DNA from 3 places in the Allobosea sp. NBC_00550 genome. Region 1 is predicted to be linked to each of the others. Evidence: riboswitches for the same ligand, from Rfam matches in the RefSeq annotation. Region 1 holds a riboswitch; each other region holds the start of a gene.

Region 1 (5,288 bases):
GCGCGTGCGCGACCGGCTCGACCCCGAGCGCAGCCTCGGCCATGTCGACGGGCACACGATGTCGACGGAAGCGGAGAGCTGAGACTTAGGAATTACGTCGTCATCCCGGCTGCAGCAAAGCGGAGCGCCGGGATCCATCGTAGGGCTCCGCGCTCTACGATGGATCCCGGATCTGCGCTGCTTCGCAGCTTGTCCGGGATGACGGAGTGGTTCCGTGCCATATCCGGAGGCGCAACGGCGCGCCTCTTCAGACCGCGTGCTTCCGCGTCGCCGCCACCCAGGATTTCAACCGCTCCTCGGGATCGGCGTTCAGCGTGATGTCGGTCACGGCTGCCACGATGTCGGCGCCGGCGTCGAAAACGCCCGGCGCGCGTTCCAGCGAAATGCCGCCGATGCCGACCAGCGGCAGGTCGCCGATGCGGCGCTTCCACTCGCCAAGCCGCTCCAGCCCTTGCGGGCCGAAGCGCATCTGCTTGAGAATTGTCGGATAGACCGGCCCGAGCGCGACATAATCCGGCTCCGTCGCCAGCGCGCGCTCCAGCTCGGCCTCGTCATGGCTGCTGACGCCGAGCTTGAGGCCCGCCTTGCGGATCGCGCCGAGATCGGCGGTGTCGAGATCCTCCTGACCGAGATGGAGGAAATCGCAGCCCTCCGCGATGGCGAGCTTCCAGTAGTCGTTGACGACGAGCACGCAGCCGACCTCCGCGCAGAGCCGCTTGGCGCGAGCGATCTCGCGGGCAACCTCGATTTCGGGCCGATCCTTGACGCGCAATTGCACCAGCTTGACGCCGAGCGGCAGCATCCGCTCCAGCCAGTCGGCGCTGTCGAAGATGGGATAGAACGGATCGAGCTTCATGCGAGACAGGTCTTTCATGCCAGGAAGGCCTTGCCCATGACGGGCGTGGAGGGAGCTGCCATGTCGCGCGCCTCGATCGGCTGCGCCTCGAAGGCGAGCCGGCCGGCGCGGATGGCGAGCGCGAAGGCCTCCGCCATCGCGGCCGGGTCCCCCGCCTTGGCGACGGCGGTGTTGAGCAGGATGCCGTCATAGCCCAGCTCCATCGCCTGCGCGGCATGGGAGGGCAGGCCGATGCCGGCGTCGACGACGAGCGGAATATCCGGGAAATGCTGGCGCATGGTGCGCAGCCCGTAGGGGTTGTTGAGCCCCCTGCCCGATCCGATCGGCGCGCCCCAGGGCATCAGCACCTCGCAGCCGCCATCGAGCAGGCGCCCGCCGATGACGATGTCCTCTGTCGTGTAGGGGAAGACCTTGAAGCCGTCATCGGCGAGGATGCGCGCAGCCTCGACCAGCGCGATCACGTCCGGCTGGAGCGTGTCGTCCTCGCCGATCACCTCGAGCTTGATCCAGTCGGTGCCGAAGACCTCGCGCGCCATCTGCGCCGTCGTCACTGCCTCCTTCACCGTGTGGCAGCCGGCCGTGTTCGGCAGCACCTTGACGCCGAGCTCGCGGATGAGCGCCCAGAACGCCTGCCCCGCCGCGCCGCCGGACGATTCCCGGCGCAGCGAAACGGTGACGACCTCGACGCCGGAGCGCTTCACCGCCTCGGCGAGGATCGCGGGCGACGGATATTGCGCCGTGCCGAGGAAAAGCCGGTTTTGCGGCTCGAAGCCGTAAAAGGATGCCATCTCAGCCTCCCTGCATCGGGGCGACGACCTCGATGCGGTCGCCGTCGTTCAAGATCACTTCAGCGCGCTTGCGAGCCGGCACGAAATCGCCGTTCACCGCCGTCGCGACGATGCGGCCGGCATAGCCGAGCTCGGCCAGCGCCTCGGCCAGCGTCTTCGCGGCGATCTCCTGCGGCGCGCCGTTAAGCAGCAAGGTCATGCAGCATCTCCGGTCGTGATTGCGGGTTCATCACGGCATCCGCAGCCATCCGCGCCATGGCGGGGCTGAGCAGGAAGCCGTGACGGTAGAGCCCGTTGACATGGATCACCCGGCCGCGTCGCGTCAGCCGCGGCAGGTTATCGGGGAAGGCCGGGCGCGCATCGGTGCCGATCTCGACGACCTCCGCCTCGCCGAAGGCGGGATGCAGCGCATAGGCCGCGCCGAGCAGCTCCAGCATCGAGCGGGCCGAGATGCGGCTGCGCTCGCCGCTCTCGATCATCGTCGCGCCGACCATGAAGATGCCGCCTGCCCGCGGAACGATGTAGAGCGGGATGCGCGGATGCAGCAGCCTTACGGGGCGCGACAAGCGGACCTCGTCGCTTTTCAGCAGCAGCATCTCGCCCTTGACGCCGCGCAGATCGGGCAGGACATCGCGCGCCGACAGCCCCCGGCAGTCGAGGACGATTTCGGCATCGAGATTGGCCGGTTCGACCGCGCTGTCGAAATGCACCGCCACGCCCTTTGCAAGGAGGCGTTCGGCCAAGGCCGCGATCGCCTTGCGCGGATCGAGATGCGCCTCGTCAGCGAAGAACAGCCCGCGCGAGAAGCGCCCGGCGAGATCGGGCTCCAGCCCTGCGACCGCCTCGCCATCGATCTCCTCGAAATGGCTGGTGCGCTGGCCGAAGCGGCGCAGCTCCGAGCGATCGCGGCTCGGCGCGACAACGAGCGTGCCCTGGCGAACCACCCCGTCCGCGTGCCGCTCCCACCAGCCGGCTGCCTCCTGGCCGAGCCGGATCACCGGCTCCTCGGCGCTTTCGCCCTCGCACCAGGGGGCGAGCATGCCGCCGGCATACCAGGAGCAGGCCGCGGCACCGATGCGCGAACCGCGCTCGTGGATGGTGACCTGCGCGCCGCGCGCGGCCAGCTCGGTGGCGCAGGCAAGGCCAACGACACCGGCGCCGACCACCGCGACGGTTATGTTCCGATAAGGGCTGGATGCAGCCGCCATGCTTTTCCCTGCTCCCGGGAAGGCAGCGGCCAAAGGCGCGAGCAGCTTTGTCTGCGAGCCGAAGACCGTTCCCTTCGCCGGCATTACCCGGATCAGGTGCGATGGGTTGGCGCGACGCGCACCTCTCAGCCTTTCGGCACCCCAACGGACAGACGCATTCTAATAAGCGGATCACCCCGGGGCAAGGCAAGCCGACGCAAGGCGCCGTTGCAACGAGCGTCGCCTGGAGAACGGGCGCCGCCCACCGAGCACTCCCTTGGTAATGGAGAGGTCGAGAGTTCAATCCTCTCTCGCAGCACCAGCACTTTCAATGACTTAGTCTAGTGATGAGCGCTCCCAGATCAAGGCGAGACAGCACCAGCACAGCACGCGAGCACGTTTTAAGGCTCTCGCGGTGGGGGGCGGGTCCTGTTGCGACTAACACCGCCCAGGTCCGCTTCGCGTGGGGTATCAGGGGCGAGTAGTGTCAGTGGTGCCCATGCCCTCCCTCGCGGAACTGGCACTTGGCGCTAACACACATGGACTTGACGCCCGCGCGGTGGCAGCGCAGGGGCAGCAATGGCGACACCTACGCGAACTGCCCTGCCCTCGCTGGCTGGGCAGCGCGCGCCTGGCTCACGGCACTAGGCTCTCCCCCTGCCAACGCCAGCGCGCGCTGCGCCGCACACGCGCAGACCTTCCGACCAAATCGCCAGTGCTCAACTTTTCGTGGCGGGCCTGCCAAGCGCTGTTTTGCCATCGGCTGCCCCACTGTCAGTGAAGACTGCGTCTTCTTGTCGCTGCTCTCGCGCAACCGCCACAGCGTGGCGACGTAGAACAACTGTTTGGCTGGCAATCTCAAGCTCGACGCTGGCGTGCGTGGTAAGACGGCGCACTAGCGGCGAGGACAGGACAACGATAGCATGAATGGCGAGCAGCACTGCGGCGGACAGGTGAGTGGCGGCGGACGGCATCGCGTTTCGCAGCCATCGACTTGGACCGCATGGACGCGAGCGGCCTTTGCCGCCATCGTTCTGCTGTTGAGCCTTGCCGCACCTGTGGCGGCAGGACCGTCTGAGGACGTTGCCGCTATGTACTCTGCCGTGCTGCGGCACTTGCGTCCGCTGGCCGATCAAGGCAACGCCAACGCGCAGTTCAATCTTGGCTTCATGTACAGCAATGGCCAGGGCGTACCGCAGAACCACGCCGAGGCGCTGAAGTGGTATCGCCTCGCGGCAGACCAAGGCAACGCCGAGGCGCAGCTCATGCTCGGCGCCATGTACCGCAATGGCGATGGAGTGCCGCAGGATTACGCTGAGGCGTTGAAGTGGCATCGCCTCGCGGCAGACCAAGGCAACGCCGAGGCGCAGTACTTTCTTGGCTTCATGTACAGCAATGGCCAGGGCGTACCGCAGAACCACGCCGAGGCGCTGAAGTGGTATCGCCTCGCGGCAGACCAAGGCAACGCCTTCGCGCAGTTCAATGTCGGCGTCATGTACATGGAAGGCGCGGGCGTGCCGCAGGATTATGTCCGCGCACACATGTGGTTCAACTTGTCAGCCGCGCAGGAGGTTGGACATGCTGCGAGAGATAGGGATGAGCTTGCAAAGGTCATGACCCCCGAACAAATCGCGGAAGCCCAGAATCTGGCGCGTGAGTGGCAACCCAAGCGGCCCTGATAGGCCGGGTCGGCATCAACCAAGGACGGTCCGTTGCGAACCGGCGGCGGTCGGCATCATTTCACCGGGTCAGGCTCTCGACCACGCACGAGGTGGCCTGATGTTCAACCCGCCGCCCGCACAGTCCTTGCGGTGTATCAGAGCGAGCGGCAGTGTTGCGAAGTAAAGCTTGCGGCGGCTTAGACCGGCGCTGGGTCATGCCCGCTGCTTTAATCGCGAGAGGACGCCATGCGACGAATGATGCTCGTGCTTGCTGCCTGCGCTGTGCTGGCGGGATGTCAGACAGCCAACCATGATGCCGAATACGCGAGAATTGAGCCGCAGATACAGGCCATCGTCGCTCTCATGAGAGCTGGAAAGATTAAGCGCGCGGAAGGCATGCGGCGGCAGTACGAGCTTGCGAAGACTGTCGGTGGCTTCGATATCTTCGATGAAGCTCTTTGGCGACGCGGGATCGCCCTCGCCGAGAAGCACGACCGAGGCTTGATGACGCAGATCGAAGTCGAGGCGCTCCATGCGCAAGCCGAAGCCGAACGCTCGCAACAGAAGACGCAAGCCTACGCCGCGCGGGTGACAGCCGCCGCAGCGTGGCAGGCATCGCGACCGCGCACCTGCATTCGCTCTGGCGATTTCGTGAACTGCTTCTAGGCATCTCAAGAACGGAACCCCATGCAGGATGAACACGACCGCGCCCTCGGTGCCCTTCTGGGGCTGGCCGTGGGCGATGCCCTTGGCCTCGGGCTTGAATTCCGGAGGCGCGACGAGCACCCGCACCGAC
Region 2 (5,288 bases), 2.7 Mb from region 1:
GCCCGGCGCGATCGAAAGCGCCCGACCGGGATGCGGATCGAAGTTGAACATGTAGTTGTTGGCGATCATCCCGGTGCCGGGAATCTGGACGCAGGCGCCGAACAGCCCGTTGATCGTCTGCGTCGCGCTGACGACGTTGCCCTGTGCATCGGCCACGGTGACATGGGTCGTATCGGCGGATTCGCCGCCTGACAGTCCGGCCGTCCAGCTTTTCGCCTCGCCCATCGCGATCAGGGCACGGCGCTCGTTCGCATAGGCCTTGTCGATCAGCTTGTTGACCGGGACTTTGACGAAGGCCGGATCGGCGGTTGCTACGGCCCGGTCGGCGAAGGCGATCTTCAGCGCCTCGGCCAGCAGATGCACCGCGTCAGTCGAACCGAAGCCGAGGGCGCCGATATCGTAGCCTTCGAGGATGTTGAGCATCTGCGTGATGTGCACGCCGGAGGAAGAAGGCGGCGGGGGGCCGACGATCTCGTAGCCGCGATAGGAGCCGCGAATGGGCTCGCGCAATTCGATGCGGTAATTGGCAAGATCAGCCTGATCGATCAGCCCGGCATTCGCCGCCATGTAGTCTGTCAGCGCCCGGCCGAGCCGCCCGCCATAGAGCGCCTGCGGCCCTTCTGCCGCGATCAGCCTCAGGCTCGCGGCATAGTCTGACTGGACCAGCCTTGCGCCGGGCTGGAGCGGCTGGCCGCCCGGCAGCAGCATCGCCGCAAGCCCCGGATCGCGGGCGAGATCGCCCGCATTGTCGGTGATGCAGTTCGAGAGATAGGGCGTGACGACGAAGCCGCGCTCCGCCAGCCCGATGGCCGGCTGCAGCACCTCGGCCAGCGGCAGCGTGCCGAAACGCGCCAACACCTCGCACCAGCCCTTCAGCGCGCCGGGTACGGCGACCGCCTTCGCGCCGACCACATTCTCCCGGTCGCGCGTATCGCGCTGCTTGCCGATCTCGTCTGAGAGGCAATCGTACATGTCCGCCGTCGCATGGCCCGGCGCTGTCGAGAGATTGTCGATCACGACATGGCGGCCATCGACGAGGCGGATATGGCTCAGGCCGCCGCCGAGGATGCCGACCATCATCGGTTCCACCACCGTCAACGCGAACAGCGAGGCGACCGCGGCGTCGATCGCATTGCCACCGGCTAGCAGCATCTGCGCGCCCGCCGCCGAGGCGAGCGGATGATTGGTGACGACCATCCCGCGCGAGCCGGTGGCCGGCTTCTTCTCGCAGGTGAAAGAGGCGATGCGGGGCGGCGGAGCGGAAACGTTCATGGGCGGCACATCAACGCTTTTGCGGCCCGACGTCGAGCCTCTTCTTCGGCATGCGCGCCATGTTCGGACCACTCACCCACAATTGGCGGCCCTGTGCCGGCAACGCTTGACAAGGCAGGGGCCGAGGCCCCACCTAAACCCTGTTCCCAGGGGGGCCTCGCTAGGAGGCTGAGATTCCGCCCGCGGGGCTTTCGAGCTCGGCAACGCGGTGACCCTCCGAACCTGATCCGGATCATACCGGCGTAGGGATGCGGGACAGGCGGCCATCGAGGCCCCGATTCCAGCTGCGCATGTGGTCCTCATCGCGATCGATTCCGTCCGGGCAAGCCGGCGGGTCGGGCAGGAGCGGGCTTAAGATGACGCAAGCCGAGATCATCGACGCGCTGTTGGCGTTCATCGCGCTCCCCGATGCGTCGGATGCCGAATTCGAGGCGATGGCGCTGAAGGTCTTCGCGTATCAGTTCCGCAACAACGAGCCCTACAAGCGCTTCTGCCTGCAGCGCGGCCGCACGCCGCTCTCCGTCAGGCGCTGGCGCGACATCCCGGCCGTGCCGATCACGGCCTTCAAGGATCTGACGCTGAGCTGCAGCCCGCCGGAAGCGGCCGAGCGCGTTTTCATGACCAGCGGCACGACGCAAGGGATACGCGGCCGCAGCTACCACCCGACGCTCGCCGTCTGGAGCCGCTCGATGCTGGTGAACTTCCGTGAGCGTTTCATGCGCGGCCGCGAGCGCATCCGCATGGGCATCCTCTTCCCCGACGAAGCCGCCCTGCCGAACTCCTCGCTCGCCTGCTATCTCTCGCTCGCCCGTCGCGAATGCGGCACGTCGGATTCCGAGGTGTTCATCGGCTCGTCGGGTCTCGACCTCGACGGCCTTTTGTCGGCGCTGGAGCAAGCGGAGAAGAGCGGCGAGCCCTATGCCCTGCTCGGCGCGAGCTATTCCTTCGCTCCCGTGCTGGACGCGCTCGCGGCGACCGGCCGGCGCTTCGCCCTGCCCGAAGGCAGCCTCATCCTCGACACCGGCGGCTTCAAGGGCCAGTCGCGCGAGCTGGGACTCGACGAGTTCTACGACGGTCTTAGCCTCGCCTTGGGCGTGCCCCGCTCGTCCTGCATCAACATGTACGGCATGACCGAGTTGAGCTCGCAGCTCTACGACGACGGCAATGCGATCTGCCCGTCGGTGAAATCCGGCCCGCACTGGATCCGCAGCCGCGTCGTCGATCCGCTGACCGGCACCGACCTGCCCGAGGGCGAGCGCGGCGTGATCGTCCATCACGACCTCGCGCATTTCAACTGCGTCTCGGCGATCCTGACCGAGGACGCCGGCGAGATCGTCCCGGGTGGATTCAGGCTGCTCGGCCGGGTCGATGGCGAGGCCTCCAAGGGTTGCTCGGTCGCGGTCGCCGAATTCCTGGCCGCAGCGCGAGGCTGATACGGTGATCGAATATGCGGGCCATCTGCCGGGCCTGAATCGCGAGGCGCTGCGCTGGCGCGAAGTCAGCTATAGCGCCTGGGGCGAGAGCGCGACCATCGCGCTGCCGGAGCTGGACGAGGCTCAGGCGGCTGCTCTCTGCGACCATGTGCGCAGCAATGCCCGCGCCCGGCTGAAGCGGATGGACACCGCGCGCATCGTCGCAGCGATCGACGCCGCCATTGCCCGCCTGCTCGACCGCGAGCATCCGCTGCGGCGCAAGGCCGAGCACCTTCTGCCGATCATCACCGGCTACGACCGCGAGACGGTGCGTCTCGGCCTCACGAGTTATCTGAAGACCTTCCGGCGCCCGCAGCTCCTGCGCTTCCTGGCCGAGGATTTCGCCAATCCCGCCATGCTGGACGGCTTCCAGCCGACGCCCAAGGGCGGCTACCTGCGCGCTCACGGCCCGGAGCTGCTGCTGCATGTCTGGGCCGGCAACGTGCCGGCGCTCTCGCTCTGGAGCCTGATCTGCGGGCTTCTGGTCAAGGCCGGCACGATCGGCAAACTCGCCTCGGCCGAGCCGCTGACGGCGGGCTGGTTTGCGGGCCTGATCGCCGAGATAGACCCCGAACTCGGCGAATGCCTCGCCATCACCTGGTGGAAGGGTGGCGAAGCGCCTGCCGAACCAATTTTCCTGCGCGCGGCCGACACCGTCATGGCCTATGGCGGCAACGATACGCTCACGGCGCTGCGCGCCAAGCTGCCGATCACCACGCGCTTCCTGCCGCATGGCCACAAGATCGGCTTCGGCGTCGTCGCGCGCGAAGCGCTCGACAGCCGCAGGGCACCCGCGCTGGCCCGCCTCGCCGCTCATGACGCCGCCCGCTACGAGCAGCAGGGCTGCTATTCCCCACAGATGCTTTTCGTCGAGCGCGGCGGGCGGGTTTCGCCAGCCGAATTCGCGCGCCATGTCGCGCAGGAACTGGCCGCCCTCGCCCATCGCCACCCCCGTCGCACGCTTTCGCCGGCCGAATCCGCCTCCATCACGGCCTGGCGCAGCGCGCAGGAGATGGGCGCACTGAAAGGCGCCGCAGAACTCCTTGGCGAGCCCACCGATTCGTGGAGCGTCGCCCATGTCGAGACGCCCGAGGACCTGAGTCCGACAGGCCTCAACCGCACGCTCAAACTGGTTTCGGTCGACAGCCTCGACGAGATCCCGGCCCTCGTCGCGCCCTATCGCAACTTCCTGCAGACGGCCGGGATAGCGGCGGCGCCGGAGAGGTTGTTCCAGCTCGCGGAGCAGTTTGCTGAGGTCGGCGTCACCCGCATCGCCCCGTTCGGCCGCATGGCGGCCCCGGAGGCCGGCTGGCACCATGACGGGCGCTTCAGCCTGCTCGACTTGGTCACCCTGACCGAGATCGAGCACGGCGCTGAAGCCGCGGCAGAAGGGTTCGCGCCCTATGTCGACTGACCCCACCACCCCCGGCTTCGTCGCGATCGAGCGGGTCGCCTTCCGTTATGACGCGGGCGGCCCGGCCATCGTCGACGGCGTCGACTGGATCAACCCGCGCGGCGAGATCCATTGCCTGCTCGGCCGCAGCGGCTGCGGCAAGACCACGTTGCTCAAGCTCGCCGCCGGCTTGCTCGTGCCGAGCGAGGGCGCCATCCGCATTGGCGGCGAGGCGCTGCATGGCCCGAGCCTCCGCGCCGGCTTCGTCTTCCAGGCCCCGACCCTGCTCGACTGGCTGAGCACTCTCGACAATGTCCTGCTGCCGATCTCGCTGAAGCGCCGCCCCACCGTCGCCGATAAGGATGCTGCGTTCGACCTGCTTGAGCGTGTCGGCCTCGCAGATTTCTCTAGCCGCCGCCCCACCGAACTCTCCGGGGGCCAGCAGAGCCGCGTCGCCGTCGCCCGCGCGCTGATCGGCGAACCGGATTTGCTGCTGCTCGACGAGCCCTTCGCGGCACTCGATGCCCTGACCCGCGAGGAATTGCAGGATGATTTGCTGCGGCTCTGCGCGCTCCACGGCACGACGGCGCTCTTCGTCACCCATGATATCGCCGAGGCCGTCTATCTCGCCGACAAGGTCGCGGTGATGGCGGCGGGCCGCCTCACCCATGCGCGCCGAATCGAGCTGCCGCGCCCGCGCCATCGCGACATGCGCTATGCACCCACGTTCACGGCGGCTTGCCGCGAACTGCGCGACGCCATGGATGGCGAAACCGGGGCTATCGCAAGCCGGAGGCCGGCCGCATGACCGCGCGCCTCCCCTCCCTCTTGCTGCTTCTCGCCCTGCTCGCCGGCTGGGAAGCCTGGTGCCGGCTCGGCGGGCTCTCCGCCCTCGTCCTGCCACCACCCTCGGCCGTGCTGGCGACACTGTGGAGCGAGATCGCCACCGGCCGGCTCTGGCCGCATCTCGCCGTCACGGCCACGGAGATGGCGCTGGGACTCGGCATCGGCACCATCGTCGGCCTCGGCGTCGGCATCCTGCTCGCGGAAGTCCCCATGCTCGGGCGCCTGCTGCACCCCTATGTGCTGGCGAGCCAGCTCGTGCCCAAGCTCGCGCTCGGTCCGCTCTTCATCATCTGGTTCGGCTTCGG
Region 3 (5,288 bases), 1.8 Mb from region 1:
GAATTCCTTCGACTTGGCGGCCATGCCGTCTGCTGCCATCGCTTCGAGATTGGCGCGCTCATTGTCGCTCATCGCCAGAACCTCGGCGCGCAGGTCCTGCGTGATCTTCATCGAGCAGAACTTCGGCCCGCACATCGAGCAGAAATGCGCGACCTTATGAGCGTCCTTCGGCAAGGTCTCGTCGTGGTAGGCGCGCGCCGTGTCGGGATCAAGCGCGAGATTGAACTGGTCCTCCCAGCGGAAGTCGAAGCGGGCGCGGGAGAGCGCATCGTCCCTGATCTTCGCGGCCGGATGGCCCTTGGCGAGGTCGGCGGCGTGCGCCGCGATCCGATAGGTGATGACGCCGGTCTTGACGTCGTCGCGGTCGGGCAGGCCGAGATGCTCCTTCGGCGTGACGTAGCAGAGCATGGCGCAGCCATACCAGCCGATCATCGCCGCGCCGATGCCGGAGGTGATGTGGTCGTAGCCCGGCGCGATATCGGTGGTCAGCGGTCCCAGCGTGTAGAAGGGCGCCTCGCCGCATTCACGGAGCTGCTTGTCCATGTTCTCCTTGATCTTGTGCATCGGCACGTGGCCGGGGCCCTCGATCATGACCTGACAGCCCTTGTCCCAGGCGATCTTGGTGAGCTCGCCCAGCGTCTCCAGCTCGGCGAACTGGGCGCGGTCGTTGGCGTCGGCGATCGAACCGGGGCGCAATCCGTCGCCGAGCGAGAACGAGACGTCGTATTTGCGCATGATCTCGCAGATCTCGTCGAAACGCTCGTAGAGGAAGCTCTCGCGGTGATGCGCCAGGCACCAGCGCGCCATGATCGAGCCGCCGCGCGAGACGATGCCGGTGACGCGGGATGCCGTCAGCGGAACATAGGGCAATCTCACGCCGGCGTGGATGGTGAAGTAGTCGACGCCCTGCTCGGCCTGCTCGACCAGCGTGTCCTTGAACACCTCCCAATCGAGCTTGATCGGATCGCCGCCGACCTTCTCCAGCGCCTGATAGATCGGCACCGTGCCGATGGGGACCGGCGAATTGCGCAGGATCCAGGAGCGGATGTTGTGGATGTTGCGGCCGGTCGACAGGTCCATGACGGTGTCGGCGCCCCAGCGTATCGCCCAGACCAGCTTCTCGACCTCCTCGGCCGCGCCCGAGGTCACGGCGGAATTGCCGATATTGGCGTTGATCTTGACCAGGAAGTTGCGGCCGATCGCCATCGGCTCCAGCTCGGGGTGGTTGATGTTGGCCGGGATGATGGCGCGGCCGCGCGCGATCTCCTCGCGGACGAATTCGGGCGTGACGAATTCCGGCACCGAGGCGCCGAAGCTCTCGCCATCGGCATGGCGCTCCCTGGCACCTTCCAGCATGGCGGCGCGGCCGAGATTCTCGCGATGGGCGACATAGATCATCTCGGGCGTGACGATGCCGGCCTTCGCGAACTCGTATTGCGTCGTCATCTGGCCCGGCTTCGCCTCGAGGATCGGGCGCGCGGCCGGGCAGGCGGGAACGAGCTGCGCCTCGCTGATATGGCCGTTATCGGCGGCCGTGACTGTGCGGCCGGGCACGGTCTGGAAGCCGCGCGCATCGAGCCAAGCGCGGCGCGGCTGGGCCAGGCCGGCATTCAGGTCGATTCGGGCGTCGGTCTCGGTGAACGGGCCGGAGGGATCGTAGATCCGCACCGGCGGCTCGGCATCGGTGGTCAGCATGACCTCGCGAAAGGGCACGCGCATCTCCGGATGATCCGGCGGCGCGACATAGATCTTGCGCGAACCGATGATCGGGCCGGTCGTCACACTTTGCGGCGCGGCCTTGACGCTGTTCTTCAGGGTTTTGGTGTGGGCATTCATGAGGATCTCCTCCTTGATACAGGTCAGGAGATCCGGGCTTGAAAGCGGTCCAGTCGCTGTCTGCGGGCACGATTCGACTCTAACCCGCGTTCCAGTCCCTCCGCCGGTATGACCCGGATCAGGTTCGATGGGTTCGGCGGTCAGGCCATCTCAGCTCTTGCGAGCACCCCTCGGAACAGCACCGAGGTTAGGCGTAGCGCCGCCGCTTGGCAACGGGCTGCGTGACGAACGATTGGAGGATGGAAGTGGATCAGGCCGTCAGGTCGACCAGGCGCCCTGCCCGGCCGGAAGCGTCGCCTGTATCTGTTCGACGCTCTGCTGGAGCATGGCGACGAGGCCCTGATCGGCCTGCGCGTTCTGTTTGATCATCTCGACGGACAGTGCCTGCTGCGTCGAGGCGGTCTGCATCGTGACGATGCTGCGGGCAAGGGAAACGGCGTCGCTCATGCGGCGACGCTAGTTCGCCGACCTTGCCGAATCCTGAACGGCCCCGCTCAGGGCGCGCTGATCGACGGCACCGGGCGCGGCATCGGCGGGTCGCGATTTGGCTGCGGCGCCGCCTGTGCGCGGTCGTCGCGCGGGGCGCGGATTTCCGTGCGCGGCACGGGCCTCTCACTGGCTGGCACGCGAACGGCCTCGCCTGCGCGAGGAGCCAGCGGCACACCCGGCGCCCGCTGCTTCACGGCGGCAGGAGCACTCTGAGCCAGTGCCGGAAGCGCCGCAAACGAGCCCGCCATCATCAGGCCGGCATCACCAGATCAAGCTTTTTCATGACTGAACCTCCCTTCGGCTTGTCCTCCGGGAGATGAAACCGCCGCAGAAGGCGGCAGTTCCCTGCGTCCAGGTAAGAACGGGGCCGCTCGTCGAGCAGCCCCGTTCCCATCGTCACTGGTTCTGGCCGCTGAGCAGCGGCGTGATGCGCCGCAGCGTCACGCGCCGGTTCTCGCGTGCCGCGTCCTGCGTGTTGATCTTCAGATACTGCTCGCCATAGCCCTGCGTCGTCAGGTTCTCCGGCGGGATCTGGAAATCGCGCGTCAGGATCTCGGCGACGGACTGCGCGCGGCGATCCGAGAGCGAGAGATTATCGACATCGGCGCCGACGGCGTCGGTATGTCCCTCGACGAGGAAGACCTCGTTGGGCGCGCGCTGCAGGGCGCGCCGGACGGAGTCCGCGATCACGGACAGGCGCTGCGCCTGTTCGGGCGCGATCTGCCAGGAACCGGTGTCGAAGGTGATCGTGTCGATGTCGACGCTGCGCATGCGGGCGCGCAGATCCGGCGAGTAGCGGACCTCGTCCAGCGTGTAGCGACGCGGGATCGCGGCGATCGGCGGCGCCGTGATCGTCTCGTAGATCAGCGCCTCGTCGGCCTGATCGGCATCGACGATATAGCGCTCGCGCGGGATCGGCAGCGGCGGCGCCGGCAGCACGACGACATCGTCGGCGAAACGGCCGGGACGGTCGCGCAGCGTGTTGTCGATGATGATCACCTCGCGATTGTCGCGGTCGATGCGGGTGCGGCGGATCAGACGGCCCTCCTCGTCCGTGACGGTGACGATGCGCGTGCCGTCGGGGCGCTCGAAGACCATGCGGTTCTCGTCGCCGCGGCGCTCGGAGCGGCCCTGCCAACCGAGATCGCGGAAACGCTGATCCTCGTCGCGGCGGATGATGGCGCGGCCGTCATCGTCGCGGATGATGGTGCGGCCGGGCTCGCGGATGATGGTGACGTCACCCTCGCGGCGCTCCTCGCGGCGGCTGCGGATATCCTCGAAGCGCTGCGCGCCCTGCGTCGCCATGATGCCGCCGATGACGCCGGCGCCGAGGCCGATCGCACCTGCGACGCCGGGCGAGATGCCGCCGCGACGACCTTCGCGCTGGGGCGGCTGAGTCGGGAAAGCCCCACCGGCGGGCGGCTGACCTGGAGCAATGCCGGGCTGAACAGGGGCGGGAGCAACACCCGGTTGTGCAGCGGATGGCGGCGCTCCGGGCGCGGGACGTCCCGGCGCGGCACCAGCGGGCGGAATCGGGGCTGTGGCGCCGGGCTGGGCCGGAGCACCCGGAGCCGCCGCCGGAGGCGCTCCCGGAGCGGGGCGCGGCGGCTGAACCGGAGCCGCACCCGCGGGCGGAGTCGGAGCGGTTGCGCCCGGTTGCGCAGGGGCGGCGGGACCGCCGGGCGCTGCGGCCGGAGGCGCCACGGGCTGCGGTGCTGCGGCCGGCGGACGGGCTTGGGGCGGCGCAGCCGAGGGTGGCACGGCCGGGCCGCCACGCGGAACGGCCGAAGGCGCAGCTCCGGCACCCGGCTGAGCCGGCGCGGGAGCGGCAGCCGGCGGCGTTCCCGGCGTCGGGCGCGGCTGCCCGGCGGGAGCGGAGGGTGCGGTGCCGGGCTGCGGCGCAGCCGCCGGAGGACGAGGCTGAGATGGAGCTGCCGAGGGAGGCACGGCCGGGCCACCGCGCGGAACGGCCGATGGCGGGGAGCCCGGCTGGGCGGGAGCAGGAGGCGGAGCCGCTTGCGGGCGCTGGCCGGGCTGTGCGCCAGGAGCGGAGGCCGGCGGTGCAGGCGGCTGGGAAGGCGCGGCGCGCGGCGGCGTCGGCACGGTAGGTTCGGCCGGCGGTCGCGGTGGCGTCGGGCGCGCTGCCGGAGGCTGGCCGGGTGCGGGCGCCATGTTCGGGGCGGGACGCGGCTGCGCCGGAGCCTCGCTCGGCATGGCCGGGCGTTGCGGCTGCGGACGGGCGGCCGGCGGCTCGGCGCGCGGCTGGGGAGCGGCGGGTGGCGGCGGCGCGGGGATGGCCGGCGGCTGCGGCGGGCGCGGCGCTTGAGGCGCGCCGGGAACCGCTGGGCGCTCCGGCCCGCGCTGGCCCGGCTGCGCTCCCGGTGGACGCGGCTCCTGCGGCCGCTGGCGCGGCCCGCGCCCGGGCTCTTCGTCGCCGGGAGCCGGGGCCTGGACGAGTTGCAGCCCGGCTTGAGCGAAGGCTTGTCCGGCCTGCGAAAGGACGAGGGCAGGCAGGACGGTCCCGACCAGCAACCAGCTTTTCGTGCGCATTACAATTCCCGTCATTCGTTTCAACTTGGGGGTATCAGGCCGTTGGCGGCCTGAACCCGCGATGAAGCGAAAACGGCGAGAATCGGGCAATGGTTCCGGCCTTGCAGGCCTCAGAGACCAGCCTGCGCCTTCACATAGGCCGCGATCTCGGCATGGCTCGCGAACCAGCAATCGCCCTTCGCCTTGGCGAGCTGGATCAGCTCCTCGAGGATCCAGAGGCGCGAGCGATAGGTGATGACATGCGGATGCATGGTCAGCAGAAAGAGCCCGCCATCGGCATAAGCTCCCTCGAATTCGCGGCGGAAGATATCGAAGACCGCTTCGGGTGGCGTATAGGGCCGAAGCGCCTGAAAGCGGTTCATGTTGAAGTAGACCGCGTCGTCGCGAATCCACTCGACCGGCAATTCGACCAT

Evidence for each region. Region 1 has a riboswitch for thiamine pyrophosphate ahead of thiO (glycine oxidase ThiO). Riboswitches for the same ligand answer to the same signal wherever they lie in the genome.
Region 2: linked by a shared signal. The riboswitch ahead of NWE53_RS16445 (LuxE/PaaK family acyltransferase) and the one ahead of thiO (glycine oxidase ThiO) in region 1 are both predicted to bind thiamine pyrophosphate.
Region 3: linked by a shared signal. The riboswitch ahead of thiC (phosphomethylpyrimidine synthase ThiC) and the one ahead of thiO (glycine oxidase ThiO) in region 1 are both predicted to bind thiamine pyrophosphate.

Annotation. Positions count from the first base shown of each region.
Region 1 covers NZ_CP102772.1:428,930-434,217, reverse strand. The annotation lists gene NWE53_RS02110 (Rdx family protein) at 1-82, shown strand, start outside; gene NWE53_RS02105 (thiamine phosphate synthase) at 248-856, opposite strand; gene NWE53_RS02100 (thiazole synthase) at 871-1,644, opposite strand; gene thiS (sulfur carrier protein ThiS) at 1,646-1,843, opposite strand; gene thiO (glycine oxidase ThiO) at 1,827-2,822, opposite strand; TPP riboswitch at 2,905-3,006, opposite strand; gene NWE53_RS02085 (tetratricopeptide repeat protein) at 3,755-4,510, shown strand; gene NWE53_RS02080 (hypothetical protein) at 4,739-5,158, shown strand; partial or broken gene NWE53_RS02075 (ADP-ribosylglycohydrolase family protein) at 5,180-5,288, shown strand, end outside.
Region 2 covers NZ_CP102772.1:3,422,626-3,427,913, forward strand. The annotation lists gene ggt (gamma-glutamyltransferase) at 1-1,272, opposite strand, end outside; TPP riboswitch at 1,411-1,539, shown strand; gene NWE53_RS16445 (LuxE/PaaK family acyltransferase) at 1,629-2,705, shown strand; gene NWE53_RS16450 (acyl-CoA reductase) at 2,710-4,158, shown strand; gene NWE53_RS16455 (ABC transporter ATP-binding protein) at 4,148-4,945, shown strand; gene NWE53_RS16460 (ABC transporter permease) at 4,942-5,288, shown strand, end outside.
Region 3 covers NZ_CP102772.1:4,281,912-4,287,199, reverse strand. The annotation lists gene thiC (phosphomethylpyrimidine synthase ThiC) at 1-1,836, opposite strand, end outside; TPP riboswitch at 1,914-2,017, opposite strand; gene NWE53_RS20615 (hypothetical protein) at 2,095-2,283, opposite strand; gene NWE53_RS20610 (OmpA family protein) at 2,722-3,630, opposite strand; gene NWE53_RS20605 (hypothetical protein) at 4,496-4,651, shown strand; gene NWE53_RS20600 (polysaccharide deacetylase family protein) at 4,986-5,288, opposite strand, start outside.